Methyloferula stellata AR4: one gene and its partner. The main gene of each other region encodes a partner of the protein of the gene in region 2 in a complex. Links are inferred from orthologs where the notes say so. Each region holds a gene or a part of one and is shown on either strand. Other genes may lie near its edges.

Evidence for each region.
Region 1: the proteins of tig (region 2) and rpsG are in contact, whole or in part, in a crystal structure (PDB 3GTY), measured with the Thermotoga maritima proteins. The link is inferred for Methyloferula stellata AR4 from one-to-one orthologs. Residues at the interface, in WP_004081061.1 of Thermotoga maritima: Glu122, Val124, Val129, Leu130, Tyr133, Glu188, Gly259, Ile262, Tyr263, Glu266, Ser270, Glu273, Gln274, Glu277, Arg308, Gln311, Ile312, Ser315, Tyr316, Glu325, Arg329, Arg336, Leu363, Phe366, Trp367, Arg373, Leu377, Arg381, Leu384, Glu387; in WP_004081843.1 of Thermotoga maritima: Lys34, Lys52, Lys55, Glu59, Arg62, Gln63, Glu66, Asn67, Lys69, Val71, Arg95, Ala109, Lys110, Lys111, Gly112, Arg113, Pro114, Glu117, Glu121, Ile124, Ala125, Tyr127, Asn128, Asn129, Thr130, Gly131, Lys135, Asp139, Arg142, Met143.

What each region holds. Positions count from the first base shown.
Region 1 is NZ_ARWA01000001.1:2,988,599-2,995,967, forward strand. Bases 2,345-5,244 are described here. They hold rpsG (30S ribosomal protein S7), read right to left. Parts: upstream 4,080-5,244; coding sequence 3,609-4,079; downstream 2,345-3,608. Other genes in these bases: fusA (elongation factor G), read right to left, coding at 2,345-3,573; rpsL (30S ribosomal protein S12), read right to left, coding at 4,156-4,527; A3OQ_RS22575 (caspase family protein), read right to left, coding at 5,022-5,244. Outside these bases: rpsJ (30S ribosomal protein S10), read right to left, coding at 1-155; tuf (elongation factor Tu), read right to left, coding at 270-1,460; more of fusA, read right to left, coding at 1,498-2,344; more of A3OQ_RS22575, read right to left, coding at 5,245-6,716; A3OQ_RS0114675 (caspase family protein), read right to left, coding at 6,965-7,369.
Region 2 is NZ_ARWA01000001.1:4,038,229-4,045,685, reverse strand. What follows is about bases 4,470-7,457. They hold tig (trigger factor), read left to right. Parts: upstream 4,470-5,266; coding sequence 5,267-6,649; downstream 6,650-7,457. Other genes in these bases: A3OQ_RS0120030 (ATP-dependent Clp protease proteolytic subunit), read left to right, coding at 6,778-7,437; A3OQ_RS0120050 (multicopper oxidase family protein), read right to left, coding at 4,470-4,780. Outside these bases: A3OQ_RS0120065 (chlorite dismutase family protein), read right to left, coding at 1-86; A3OQ_RS0120060 (response regulator transcription factor), read left to right, coding at 517-1,266; A3OQ_RS0120055 (porin), read left to right, coding at 1,689-3,152; more of A3OQ_RS0120050, read right to left, coding at 3,275-4,469. UniProt on the Bacillus subtilis protein: Involved in protein export. Acts as a chaperone by maintaining the newly synthesized protein in an open conformation. Functions as a peptidyl-prolyl cis-trans isomerase.

The DNA of each region.
Region 1 (7,369 bases), 1.0 Mb from region 2 along the record:
TTCACTGTGAACTTCTCGATCCGCGTCGGTAAAGGGATCGGGCCGCGGACCTGAGCGCCGGTGCGCTTGGCCGTGGAGACGATCTCCTTCGTCGACGAATCGAGAATCCGGTGATCGAACGCCTTGAGGCGGATGCGGATATTCTGGCCGTTCATTACATTGTTCCCTGTCGCGCAGCCATTGACCTGCCCCGCTGTTCTATTTTTCGCCCACTTCGCAAAGCGACCGAAGACAATGCCGAAAAGCCTCGCGGCCTTTCGGCATAATGATTATTCCGTGATCGAGGCGACAACGCCCGCGCCCACCGTGCGGCCGCCTTCGCGGATAGCGAAACGCAGCTTTTCTTCCATCGCGATCGGCACGATCAGCTCGACGTCCATGGTCACATTGTCGCCGGGCATGACCATTTCCGTGCCTTCCGGCAATGTGACGACACCCGTCACGTCGGTGGTGCGGAAATAGAATTGCGGGCGATAGTTCGTGAAGAACGGCGTGTGACGGCCACCTTCGTCCTTGGTGAGGATGTAAGCCTCGGCCTTGAACTTGGTGTGCGGCTTCACCGAGCCGGGCTTGCAGAGCACTTGGCCGCGCTCGACGTCTTCACGCTTGGTACCGCGCAGCAGCGCGCCGATGTTATCGCCAGCCTGACCTTGATCGAGCAGCTTGCGGAACATTTCGACGCCGGTCACGGTCGTCTTGACGGTCGGCTTCAAGCCGACGATCTCGATTTCCTCGCCGACCTTGATGATGCCGCGCTCGACGCGGCCGGTCACGACCGTGCCGCGGCCGGAGATCGAGAACACGTCTTCGACCGGCATCAGGAAGGGCTGATCGATCGGACGTTCCGGCTGCGGAATATAGGCATCGACCGTTTCCATCAGCTTCAGAACGGCGTCATGGCCGATTTCCGGGTTGCGGTTTTCAAGCGCGCAAAGCGCCGAACCCTTGGTGATCGGAATATCGTCACCGGGGAAATCGTATTTCGACAGAAGCTCGCGGACCTCAAGCTCGACGAGCTCGAGGAGTTCGGCGTCGTCGACCATGTCGACCTTGTTCATGAACACGACCAGCGCCGGCACGCCGACCTGACGGGCAAGCAGGATGTGCTCGCGCGTTTGCGGCATCGGGCCGTCAGCCGAAGACACGACGAGGATCGCGCCGTCCATCTGGGCCGCGCCGGTGATCATGTTCTTCACATAGTCGGCGTGGCCGGGGCAATCGACATGCGCGTAATGGCGGTTCTTGGTCTCGTATTCGACATGCGCCGTCGAGATCGTGATGCCGCGCGCCTTCTCTTCCGGCGCCTTGTCGATTTGATCATAGGCCGTGAAGGTCGCGCCGCCCGATTCCGCCAAAACCTTGGTGATCGCCGCCGTTAGCGACGTCTTGCCATGATCGACGTGCCCGATTGTACCGATGTTACAATGCGGTTTGTTGCGCTCGAATTTTTCCTTGCCCATCGTCCGGCTCCTTTAAAAACTCAACTGTGCAGGCACATCAGGCGTATTTTGCCTGGACCTTCGCGGCCTCACCCGCGGGAACTTGTTCGTAGTGATCGAATTGCATCGAGTAGTTGGCGCGGCCCTGGCTGAAGGACCGCAACTGATTCACATAGCCAAACATATTGGCGAGCGGGACCATCGCATTGATGATAACCGCGTTGCCGCGCATGTCCTGGCCTTGCACCTGACCGCGCCGCGACAGAAGATCGCCCATGACGGAGCCCGTGTAATCCTCAGGCGTCGTCACTTCGACCTTCATAATCGGCTCGAGCAGGACCGAACCGCCTTCCTTCAGCGCCCGGCGGAAGGCCGCGCGGGCGCAGATCTCAAAGGCCAGCACCGAGGAGTCAACGTCGTGGAAAGCGCCGTCAATCAAGGTCGCCTTGACATCGACCACTGGGAAGCCAGCGAGAATGCCGGAGCCCATGACGCTGTTGATGCCCTTTTCGACACCCGGAATATATTCCTTCGGCACCGCGCCGCCGACGATGCTGGATTCGAAACTCGATCCCGCACCAGGCGTATTCGGCTCGAAGATGACCTTGATCCGCGCGAACTGGCCGGTGCCTCCGGTCTGTTTCTTATGCGTCTCGTCGATCTCGACCCGCCGCGTCAGCTTTTCGCGATAGGCAACCTGCGGCGCGCCGATATTGGCATCGACCTTATAGGTACGGCGCAGAATATCGACCTTGATGTCGAGATGAAGCTCGCCCATGCCCTTCAAAATCGTCTGACCTGATTCCTGATCGGTCGAGACACGGAAGGACGGGTCTTCGGCCGCGAGCTTCTGTAAGGCGACGCCAAGCTTCTCCTGGTCGGCCTTGGACTTCGGCTCGATCGCGATTTCGATAACGGGCTCCGGGAACTCCATGCGTTCCAGAATAACCGCCTTGTTCAAGTCGCAAAGCGTGTCACCCGTCCGCGTATCCTTCAGACCCGCGAGCGCGACGATATCGCCCGAATAGGCTTCCTTGATGTCTTCGCGATTGTTCGCGTGCATCAGCAGCATGCGGCCGATGCGCTCTTTCTTGTCTTTGGTCGAGTTCAGCACGGTGGTGCCGGACTCGATATGACCCGAATAGACGCGCGCGAAGGTGATCGTGCCGACGAAAGGATCGTCCATGATCTTGAAGGCGAGCATGGAGAAAGGTTCGTCATCGCCCGGCAGACGGACGATTTCCTCACCTGAATCGACATCGATGCCCTTGATCGCTTCACGATCGACCGGCGACGGCAGATACAAAACGACCGCGTCGAGCAAAGGCTGAACGCCTTTGTTCTTGAAGGCCGAGCCGCAGAAAACCGGAATGAACGTGATCGACCGCACAGCCTTGCGGATGAGGCCGTTCAGGACATCTTCCGAAGGCTCGGTACCGTCGAGATAGGCTTGCATCGCGTCGTCGTCGAGTTCGACCGCAGCTTCGATCAGGATATTGCGATATTCGAGCGCCTTGTCCTTGAGATCGGCCGGGATCTCTTCATCGTGATATTTCGCGCCGAGACCTTCGTCTTCCCAGACGACGGCCTTCATGCGGACGAGATCGATGATGCCCTTGAAATCGGCTTCCGAGCCGATCGGCAATTGGGCGCAGATCGGGCGTCCGCCGACCTTGGTCTTGATGTCGTCGACACAGCGATAGAAATCGGCGCCGATCTTGTCCATCTTGTTGACGAACACGATGCGCGGAACGTGATATTTGTCGGCCTGACGCCAAACGGTTTCGGTCTGCGGCTCGACGCCCTGGTTGCCGTCGAGCACGCAAACGGCGCCGTCGAGCACGCGCAGCGAACGCTCGACCTCGATGGTGAAATCGACGTGGCCGGGGGTGTCGATGATGTTAAGGCGCTTCCCGTTCCAGGCGGTAGTCGTCGCGGCAGACGTGATCGTGATGCCGCGTTCCTGCTCCTGCTCCATCCAGTCCATGGTCGCAGCGCCGTCGTGCACTTCGCCGATCTTATGCGACTTGCCGGAATAATAGAGGATACGCTCCGTCGTCGTCGTCTTGCCCGCATCGATGTGGGCCATGATGCCGAAGTTGCGGTAGTCCTGAATCGGATGACTGCGTGGCATGTCGGAAATCCTTTCGAAGCTGAAGCTTCGCTCCCTTACCAGCGGTAATGCGAGAAGGCGCGGTTGGCTTCCGCCATCCTATGCGTGTCTTCCCGTTTCTTGACGGCATTGCCGCGATTGTTCGCGGCATCCATGATCTCGGCCGAAAGCCGGTCGACCATGGTCTTATCGTTTCGTCCGCGCGCGGCGGTGATGATCCAGCGGATCGCCAGAGCCTGACGGCGCTCCATGCGAACTTCGACCGGCACCTGATAGGTGGCGCCGCCGACGCGCCGCGAGCGCACCTCGATCGCCGGCGCGACATTTTCGAGCGCCTGCTTGAAGACGGTAAGCGGCTCGCCGCGCGTCCTCTGCTCCACGACGTCGAAGGCGCCGTAGACGATCGATTCAGCGACCGACTTCATGCCGTCGTACATGATCGAGTTCATAAACTTCGTCAGCACGACGTCGCCGTACTTCGCGTCGGGAATGATCTCCCGTTTCTCAGCCCTGTGGCGGCGCGACATATGTTTCGTTCCTGTCTTGACTGTCTCTTGTCATGGCCTGGCTTGGCCCGGCCATCGGGTCAATTTCTACCACGGATTACTTCGGCCGTTTCGCACCATATTTCGAACGGCGCTGCTTACGGTTCTTGACGCCCTGCGTATCCAAAACGCCGCGCAGGATGTGATAACGCACGCCCGGCAGATCCTTGACGCGGCCGCCGCGGATCATGACGACCGAATGTTCCTGCAGATTGTGGCCTTCACCCGGGATATAGCCGATGATCTCGAAACCGTTGGTGAGACGCACCTTGGCGACCTTGCGAAGCGCCGAATTCGGCTTCTTCGGCGTCGTCGTGTAGACGCGCGTGCAGACGCCGCGCTTCTGCGGGCAGGCCTGCATGTGGCGCGCCTTCTCGCGGTAGATTTTCTCTTGCCGCGGCTTGCGGATCAATTGGCTGATCGTCGGCATATGTTTTCCGTATCCACTTAGGTCCGAGGGCTTTCACCCTCTCAAAATCTCGTTCGTCGGCGCATCTGGACGAAGTGTCCAAGAAACGCTTGTCGCGGCGGACCATCGCGATGACGCGAAATACCCGCCGTGCAAATCCCAAATCTCCGCAGATCCGGGGATACACACGCAAACAAATTGAGCGCCTTCGGCCCAAGGGCTTCCGGCGCTGCGCCAGGCAGAGGACCGCGAATATCGAGGTCGTGCCGCTGGTGATCCATGACGGCGCTTAAGCGCACTATGGATCAATGACGTTCGTTTGCTGAGGCCGACAGCGTTTAGATTTCACGGGATTTGAAGCGAGGCGCCTCAAATATGTTAGGAATCTACTGCCTGTCGAGAGCGGGCGGAACTTAATCAGACGAGCTTTGCGCGTCAACCCCTTGAGGGAGTTTTTATCTAAGCACGGCCGAACGTTCCGCAAGAGGGAGGCGCCCGGGGGCTTTTATGACAGGCTAATGGGCCTCGCCAACCGCCCGCATCGGGGCGGCGGGATGCGGCGCGACGGCGAAATTACGCGTCGGGGCGACTCTAGGCATCTGCCTGATCTCCGCAGCCCTCGGCGGTCTCGGAAGCGCGCTCACGGCCGGCTCCTGCCTCAACGCCGGTAATTGTGTATGAGTCGGCTCTTCACCCACATGCCGCTCGTCAAAATGCTCTGCCGGGTTTGGCAGCGCGTGCCCGAATTCCTGATTCGGGACCGCAGACGGACCGCCAAATCGCTCACCTGGGCGTTCGATCGGGCGCTGCGGCGCGAAATTCGGCGCCGCCAGAGTCCCAAGCCGGGTTACCGGGCGCGCATAGACCAAGGGGATCGGCGAAGGCGCCGGCAAATAGCCTTGGGCCCGCGGTTCGGGCGGCGGCAAATGCCGGAATTGCGGCGGAAGCGGCGGCAGGAATCGCTCCGGAGTCGGCGGCACACGCGCGTAATTCAAGCCGCTCGGGCCGCCCGGCGCGAAATCGGCATGATCGAGGATCACGCGCTCCTCTTCCTCCGGCGGTGCAAGGCCTTGGAAATCATAAGGATCAAACCGTGCCGGCGGATCATGTGGCGCCGCGGAACCGGCGAGCAGCCGGCCGGCGTCCGCCGCATGCGGCCCGTCTGGATAGCGCAGCATATAGCTCCAATAGGCATTGGGCGCATGGACGTGGCGGGCCCGATTCCAGGTTAAGGCTTCGCGCCGATGCGCGAGAAGGGCTCTCACACGCCCGCAGAGCGGATCTGCGGGAAAAGCCGCCAAAAACTCCTGATAGCTCGCGAGCGAATCGAGTTCGACCGCAGCGGCATAGGCATCGGTGGCGTCGGTAAAATCGTGAATGGGCTCGCCCTGAAGGTCGCCATAGGCTTCCGCCTCCGGCGGCGGCACGCCGTCCAAACCTGGAGGGGCGAGCAGGACAAGCGGGCTTGTCAGCTTCGACACGTTCCAGGGCACGAAAGCGCCATGCGTGACATCATTCACGCGCAGACGCGTGCGGGCAAAGACCTCGTCGATCGGCACGCCGCCGTAGCGCAGCATCTCGGCCAAGGCCTGAGCATAGGCGCCGAACGTGCCCCTCTCCTCCGGCGCGGCCGTGCCGGGCGCGGCATTGAACGCATAAAGCGATCCGGCATCGACATCGGGCAAAGCGAGACCTGTGGCCAGAGCGCCGCCATTTGTCGGAAACACGTCGTCCCTCGCGGCATCCAGCACGACAATGCGGGCTCGCAGCTTCAGCGCGGCAAGGGCCTGCGTGAGATCCGAGACCCTGATCGCTTGGACTGGAATATCGGCGGCACGTTGCAGGAAGGCGTCGACGGGAATGAAATAATTCTCGCCATCATATTGGAGCCCATAGCCCGACAAATAGACGAATGCGATCGCCTGCGGACCGGCCTCTTCGAGCTTCGTCCGAAAATCCTGAAATGCGCGGCGCACCGAATCCTGATCGAGATCGGCGGCGCCCGTCACATCGAAGCCCGCCTGGCGGAGCGTATCGGCGATGAGCGCGGCGTCATTGGTAGCCGTCGCCAAAGGCTTTTCATGATATTGCGCGTTACCGATGACGAGCGCGTAGCGTAAATCGCCCGCTTGCGCGCGCGCCACGCCGGGCGCTGCGATCGCAAGCCCGATCATCATTAAAATTGCAACGATCCATTGCGTATCGCGCATCACTCACCCTGAGCATGATCCCGAAATTGCAGACTTTTCGGAATGAGATCATGCGCCAAAACAAATCCACGCCGGTGCCTTCTTTGTGGCGCGTCGGCCTGCCCAAGCAAGCGCCATCACGAGAGCTTGACTCGCAGTATCGGTGAAATCTCTACACGGCAGAGATTGCGCCAGGACGGATTTCACGACGGATTTGCCGGAGCCCTAAGCAGGTTGGCTCGCGGATCTCCTCCGCGAGCCAACCCCAGCTAATGCTGTTCGCCGGGTTTTTCTTCCTTCTCGCCGGGCTTTGGCGGATGCGGGGGCACCGGCGGATGCGGCGGAGCCGCAGCGGCAGGTGGCGGCGGGGCCGGATGCGGAGCCGCGGGCGGCGGCGGGGCCGGATGTGGCGGCTCGACATGCGGCGCAGGCGGCGGGGGTGCCGGATGCGGTGGTTCTATATGCGGCGGAGGCGGCGCGGCGTGCGGAGGCTCGACGTGCGGCGCGGCGTGGGGAGGCTCCATATGCGGCGCGGGATGCGGCGGCTCCGCCTGGGGCGCGGCATGCTCCGGATGGACTTGTGGCGCAACCGCGCCTGGTCCGCCCTGCGCAGGCACGGGCAAGCCGTGGTTCGGCTCGGCGCTCGGATGCGGCTGCCCGGCTCCTGGCGGCTG
Region 2 (7,457 bases):
TTGCTTGTCACGCCGCGCAAATTCCAATCGCATTTTTGCGCGGCGAGCACTTCCGGGCCTTCGAGCACCGTCAATCTCTCGGCCATTGGTAATGTCTCGCCGATGACAGGGCTGATCTCGCTAATGCGCCATGTGCCCGACGAGTTTGCGACGAAGGTGACAGAGAGCGGCACAGGCGCATTCCTTGATATTGGGGGGACGTCCCCAGTCGCGTCTTGGCGCGAAAACATGCTGTCGAATAGAGCTAGATCCCTCGTTAATTACGGGGCGGCATCCGTCTTCGTTACGTTCACGTCGCCTCGGCGTAACAAAACGCCTCCGACGCTCGAATAAGGCAGAACAGCTGGTAGCTATCAATGCGCGAGCGCGCGAGCGGTATTGCAAACGATGCGTAATCAAATCTCTGGCGCATTTGTATGGCCTCGGTCCTATCCCTCCCGCATCGGTGATTGCTAGCGAGATGCGGGCCCATCCTGACAGCACGGCGTTCTGTGTTTCGTACCAGGAGCGTGCATCATGACCTGTAAGGTTCTGATCATCGAAGATCAGCGCGAGATCGCTGACCTCGTCAAGCTGCATCTTGGCGACATCGATTGCGACACCAAATTCCTCTTCGATGGCATCGTCGGTTTGGTTGAGGCCGAAGCGAACAAGTACGATCTCATCATTCTTGACCTGAGGCTGCCGGGCGAGGGCGGTCTCGATATTTGCCGCCGCCTGCGCTCGTGCATTGACTCTACGCCTGTTCTGACTCTCACTTCACGCGCTTCCGAGCTCGACCGTATTTTGAGCCTTGAGATTGGCGCTGACGATTATCTTACAAAGCCGTTCAGCGTCCTCGAATTGCGGGCAAAAGTGGAAGCGATTTTCCGCCATGTGGAAGCGATTGCGAACGCCGGCATCAACCCAAATGCGATCATCCGAGCGGGCGATATGGTCATCGATACCGATCAGCGCTCGGTCACCTTGTGCGGGCAGGAGATCAATTTGACGCCTAAGGAGTTCGATCTTCTTTTGCATCTCGCCCAAAACCCCGGCCGCGTCTACACGCGCGAGCAGCTTCTCGATTTCGTCTGGGGCTTCAATTATGCGGGCTATCGGCATACGGTCAATTCGCACATCAACAGGCTCCGCAGCAAAATCGAAACCGACCCGGCCAATCCGACCTATGTGCTGACGGTTTGGGGCGTCGGTTATAAATTTTCTGAGACCGCTGGAAACAGTGCTCGGTTAAGCGCTGCGCAAAAACGCTCGCCGCTCCCCTGACCTTGGAGCCCAGCGCGAACGCATGTTTCATGCAGACACGCACGTTCGAATTCTAATCGCTTGGCATGCGACGCAGGCGCGCAACCAAGTTGGCGTTGCACAGCGGCCTAGAGCGGATGCCAAAAAGTGGATCCCGATTTTTCGCTGAAATCATGAACGCAATCTAGCATGTAATTATCACGCCGTTATCACGACGGAGTATTGTGTTCGCCAGTCGCACGTAATTTTACGGCATTGATCTGCGCAGACATTTTTTAATGTCACACCCGTTTCAAAAACACGGATCCGTGAGAAACAAAATCAACACGCCTCTCGAACCAGAAAAGTCCGGAAAAAATTACATCCGGTCCGACATGGCAAGGGGGGATATGAAGATGCGAATTCAAAAGTCACGAAAAAATCACGCATTGGTCCAAACGTTGATGTTGAGCGGCCTCGCTACTTTCGCGGCAAGCCAGGTGAAGGCAGACGTTACAGATGAATTGCTGGATCAATTGAAAGCCAAAGGCATCCTGACTTCCGCTGAATATGCAAAACTGAAACAACGCCACGCGGCCGAATTGAAACCGCACCATGCCGTCGAAACGGCTGCTGCACCGCCGCCAGGAAAGCGCATCGTCACCAAGGATGATGTCACTATTGTTTCCGATGATCGCTATGTGACCCGCCTCGACAAAGGCATTGGTCTTCATGTCGGCCAGGTCGATGTGCAAGTCTCCGGTATTCTTTCGTTCTTTTCCGAGGAGAACTTCAAGACGCGGGCGAGCGGATCTGCTCTCATTGGCGGGGTCAACGGCAATGTCGTCGGTTTGAACAGCACGGTCAACGCCTCGAACTCTATTCGCTCGGGCCTTCTGCCGAGCGAGATCGCGGTCAAGTTGTCGACGAACCAGGAAGGCCTCGATTTGAGCGCGACTTTCGGGGTCTATGTCAGTGGCAATAATGGCGCGGCGCCGAATGGTCCGGGTAATCCGGTGGCGTTGGGTTCGAGCGGCATCGACTTCCGCCAAATTTTCGGCACGGTGGGCACGCCGACCTTTGGGACCGTCAAGATCGGCCGCGATCTCGGCCTCTTCGGCGGCGACGCCATCTTGAACGATGCCACGCTTTTTGGAGCCGGTTCCGCGCTTCTCAATGCGGCGCCGACCAACACGTCGCTTGGGCGCATCGGCGTCGGTTATGTATATGCCGATTGGATTCCGCAGCTCACATATACTTCGCCAGATTGGAACGGTTTCACTGCGTCGGCGGGCATCTTCACGCCTTATGATGCGACAAATATTTTCACGACAGCGGCGACGACCGGGACTCTCAGCGGCCACGACCAGCCACAGATTCAAGCCCAATTGCATTATAAAAGCGAGATCGCTCCTGGTGCCAAGCTCTTCCTCTGGACTGACGCCGTGACCCAACAATTTCGCGCTAATGTCGGCGATAACACCTTGCTGGTCCCCGGCGCCTCCGCGCGAGCCTGGGGGTTTGATGGCGGCGGCAAGCTCGATGTCGGCCCCGCCAGTGTGCTCGCCTATGGTTATTATGGCCAAGGCCTCGGAACCACCGGTCTCTTTGCCGAAAACAACAGCTTGGATGGCGAAATGCGCAAATCCTACGGGGGTTATGCGCAAGGGACTTGGAATCTAACCAATCGCTTCATCGTCGGTGCAAGCTGGGGTATCAGCGAACTTCAATCCACGAGTTTCGATCTTCTGTCTGCCTATAATCCGTTCCTGCTTCGCTCGAACGCATCCTATATCGGGTTTGTTCGTTACAAGCTGACGGATTGGATGAACATCCAGGCCGAATACATCCACAATATCGCGAAGAATCAGTCCGGCGGGGCTCTTCAATCCGATGAACTCGCGGTCGGTACTGCCTGGTTCTTCTGATTTTCGAGGGCGGGAGGATTCCTGGTTCATCGTAACCGTGAAAAAGCGAAGATGAGCCAGAAATCCGGACCCGAGAATTTCTCGTCAGCGCCTAATCGTATTCTTGTCTCACGTCACTTCTCTCACGTCACCTCGAACCATGTCGCGAGGCCGCTCGCGGCGCGGTCGGTGATCGAGGATTCGATCGCCCATTTGCCGGGATTGTCGGCGACGAAGGCTGCGTGTTTCGTGCGTCCTTCGGGGATGAGCACGGCGTCGCGCCAATAAGGCTCCCATCCGTCGTCGAGATCGTGCAGGAGCCGCAGCACATGGCCATGCACATGGATCTGCTGAAAGAACCCGGTCTTATTGGTAAAGCCGAGCGTTACGGCGGTGCCGCGTTTCACCGAAAACAGAGGCTTCTGCCCATGCCCGTCGGAAGCGACGCCATTCACCGTCCAAAGATGTGTGGGGTCGGAGGCTGAAACCGGCGCGGGAGCAGGCTGCGCGGCTTTCGCGCCGCCAACGGATTTTTTTGGCGCGACCGCAATGGCTGGCTTTGAGACCGCGCCTTCCTTCGGCGGCATGCCGCCTTCGATGGTGAGTTCGACCTTTGTCGATTTTTCGAGATGGATTTCCGCCGGGAGGAGCGGGTTCGACATAAGCACAGGCAGAGGCCCAAGATCGGCGCGCCTGTCGCCCTTGGTCCGAAAGGTCAGCAGCGTCTGATCCGGCATGCCGTCGCCGCGCAGAATGAGATTTGATTCGGTCGAGGCTTCGTCAGGCAGATCGAAGATGACATCGAAACGCGCGCCGGGCCCGGTCGGAAGCGTGCGGCGTACCGGCTCGAATGCTTCGCAGGGCTGACCGTCCATGCCGATCACTTGCGGCCTGACGCCGACGAAGCTTAAGATGATGAGCCGCGCTGTCACGGCGCTCAGGATTCTCAGGCGCAGCCGCGAGCCCGGTACAAAGGTTTGCTCGATGGGGGCAGGGGCCGAATTCACGGTCAGCAGCGAACCGGTGCGGCCCGCGCCCGCGGCCTCGTTGAAATTTTGGAAATCGGCGGCGATCGATCCTTTGTCGTCGAGCTTCCAATCGTCAAGCACGACGAGCATGTCGGCATCGACTTTGGGCGGTTCCGGCTCGTCGACGATGAGCACGCCATAGAGGCCGCGATCCAGCTCTTCGCCGGTCAGAGGCTGAATATCCGGATGATACCAGTAGAACCCGCTATCCGGCGGCGTGAAGCGGTAGTCGAAGCTCGCGCCGGGCGCGACTGGTTCCTGCGTCAGATTGGCGACGCCATCCATCGCATTGGTGATTCGCACGCCATGCCAGTGAATGGTGGTTGGCTGGTCAAGCTTGTTGGCGAGCCGGATCTTGACCTCTTCGCCTTTCTTATAGCGCAGCAACGGACCGGGAACGGTGCCGTCATAGCCCCAGATGCCAGTTTCGGCGGCGGGGTCCGGCTTCAGCCGCAAAGCGCCTTTGCGGGCTTCCAACAGCCGGAAGCCGTCTGTCCCGGCTGCCGGCTTGGAGGATGCGGTGGCGGCGGCCTCCGGCGGCTGCGCGCCTTCCGAGTGAGCCGGGAGCGAAATGAGGCTGGCCCCAAGCGAGCCAAGAAAAAGGCGGCGGCTGAAAAACATTAAAAATCCGGCGTGAGGGGACCGCGCGTCATGGTCAGGCTTGTCCCGGCCATCCAGCGGTTCAATTTAACTCCATCGAAAACGGTTTCTTCTTCATCACGAGACTTAAGTCCAGGTCCATGTGGGCGGAATTCGACCTTCGAAGCCTGTCCCGGATTGGGATGGCCGGTACAAAACGGGCTACGATGGACGGAAAAACCATGCGTCGCTTTTTTTGCTGCATCCTGCGAGCGCGGTTGCTATAGAGCGCGATCCCAGGCGGTGAGATGACGAGCGCCCTCTCGCGCGTCCGGTCGCGGGCGTGGCGGAACTGGTAGACGCGCCGGATTTAGGTTCCGGTGATGAAAATCGTGGGGGTTCGACTCCCTCCGCCCGCACCAGACCCTGTCTTTTCGCCTCAAACGCCAAACCTGCCGCGGTGGCCGCGACACGACTTTGGCGCCATCATGATCTGGGTGACAGAGTTTTGAAAGAAGGCTGATTGCGATGCAAGTGACCGAAACCCTCTCCGAGGGCCTGAAGCGCGAATATAAGATTGTGCTGCCCGCGGGCGATCTCGCAGCCAGGCTCAACGGCCAGCTCACCGAGATGAAGAGCAAGGCGCGCATCAATGGCTTTCGCCCCGGCAAAGTCCCGCTTTCGCATTTGAAACGCCTCTATGGCCGCTCGGTCATGCTCGATGTCGTGCAGGACGCCGTCTACGAGGCCAATCAGAAGATCGTCGAAGAGAATAAATTGAAGATCGCCGGCCAGCCGCGCTTCGACCTGCCGACCGAGCAGGCGGAAGTGGAAAAGGCCTTCGAGTCCTCCGGCGATTTTTCCTTCGGGGTCACTTACGAGCTTCTCCCGAAATTCGAGCTCGGCAGCTTTGACGACATCGAGATCGAGCGGCTCGTCGCGGAAGTGACCGAGGACGAAATCGATCAGATCGTCGGCCGGCTCGCCGATCAAAACCGCAATTTCGTGCCGAAGGAGGCCGAAGGCGCCACGGCCGAGAAGGGCGACAAGGCGACGGTCGACTTCATCGGCAAGCTCGACGGCGTCGCCTTCGATGGCGGCGCTGGAACCGACGTCGATGTCGTGATCGGCTCGCAAAGCTTCATTCCGGGCTTCGAGGACCAGATCACCGGGATGAAGGCCGGCGAAGCCAAGACAATCTCCTGCACTTTCCCGGAGAATTATTCGGCGGCCCAGCTCGCCGGCAAGGACGCGACCTTCGACGTGACGATGAAGTCGATCGCGGCGCCGGGCGAGCTCAAGATCGACGATGATTTTGCCAAAAGCTTCGGTTTCGAGGATCTCGCCGGATTGCGGACCTCAGTCCGCGACCGGATCAATGAGGAAAATGCGAACGCCGCCCGCTCGAAATGGAAGCGGGCGCTTCTCGACGCATTGGACAAAAAATATGCATTCGATCTCCCGCCGGGCATGCTCGAACGGGAATTCGCGACCATTTGGCAGCAGGCCGAGACCGAACGCCAGCAAGCCGGCCGCAGCTTCGAAGACGAGAAAACGACTGAGGAAGAAGCCCGGGCCGATTACATGCGAATCGCGGCGCGCCGGGTTCGCCTCGGTCTCGTCCTGGCGGAGATCGGCGAAAAGGCCGGCGTCACCGTCTCCGAGGAGGAGGTGTCGCGTGCGCTTCTCGAGCGCACCCGCAATTATCCGGGTCAGGAGAAGGCCATCTGGGACTTCTACCGGAAAAATCCCGGCGCCTTGAACGAGATCCGCGCGCCCTTGTTCGAGGAAAAGGTTGTGGATTACCTGATGACCCAGGTGAAGGTCGCTGACAAGAAAGTGACCCGCGACGATCTCGTCAAAATGGCCGCCGAAGAGCCTGAAGATGCGGCGGAAACACCGGCCAGCTGAGCCTTCGCTGTAAATTAAGCCTGCGAGAAGGAAGATTGGCCCGCCCTTTGCGGGACGGGTGGAGAGATATTATCTTGGGTCAGGAGCCTTCTCCGCCCGCCGAATGCTCACACGAGAAAGAAAACACCATGACTATCCGCGACCGCGATCCGATCGAGACCTACAATAGTTATCTGATCCCCCAGGTCATTGAGAACACGAGCCGTGGCGAGCGCGGTTTCGACATTTATTCGCGGCTCCTGCGCGAACGCATCATCTTCCTGACCGGCCAGGTTGAGGATCACATGGCCTCGGTCATCATTGCGCAGCTTCTCTTCCTCGAGGCGGAAAACCCGAAGAAAGAGATCTCGATGTACATTAATTCGCCGGGTGGCGTCGTGACCGCGGGCCTCGCGATCTATGACACGATGCAATTCATCCGCCCCAAGGTCACGACGCTCTGCGTCGGCCAGGCGGCTTCGATGGGCTCGCTGCTTCTCTGCGCCGGCGAAGCCGACGCGCGCTACGCGCTTCCGAATGCGCGTATCATGGTGCATCAGCCTTCCGGCGGATTCTCCGGGCAGGCTTCAGATATCGTTCGCCATGCCGAAGACATCATGAAGGTTAAAAAGCGCCTGAACGATATCTATGTTCAGCATACGGGCCGTGATTACGATACGATCGAAAAGACTCTCGACCGCGATCACTTCATGTCTGCTGAAGAGGCGAAAGAATTCGGCATTGTCGATCACGTGATCGTCAAGCGGCCGGAGAATGCGACTGAAACTAAACAGGCAACCGCAGCCTGATTTACTTTTAGACGACCGAC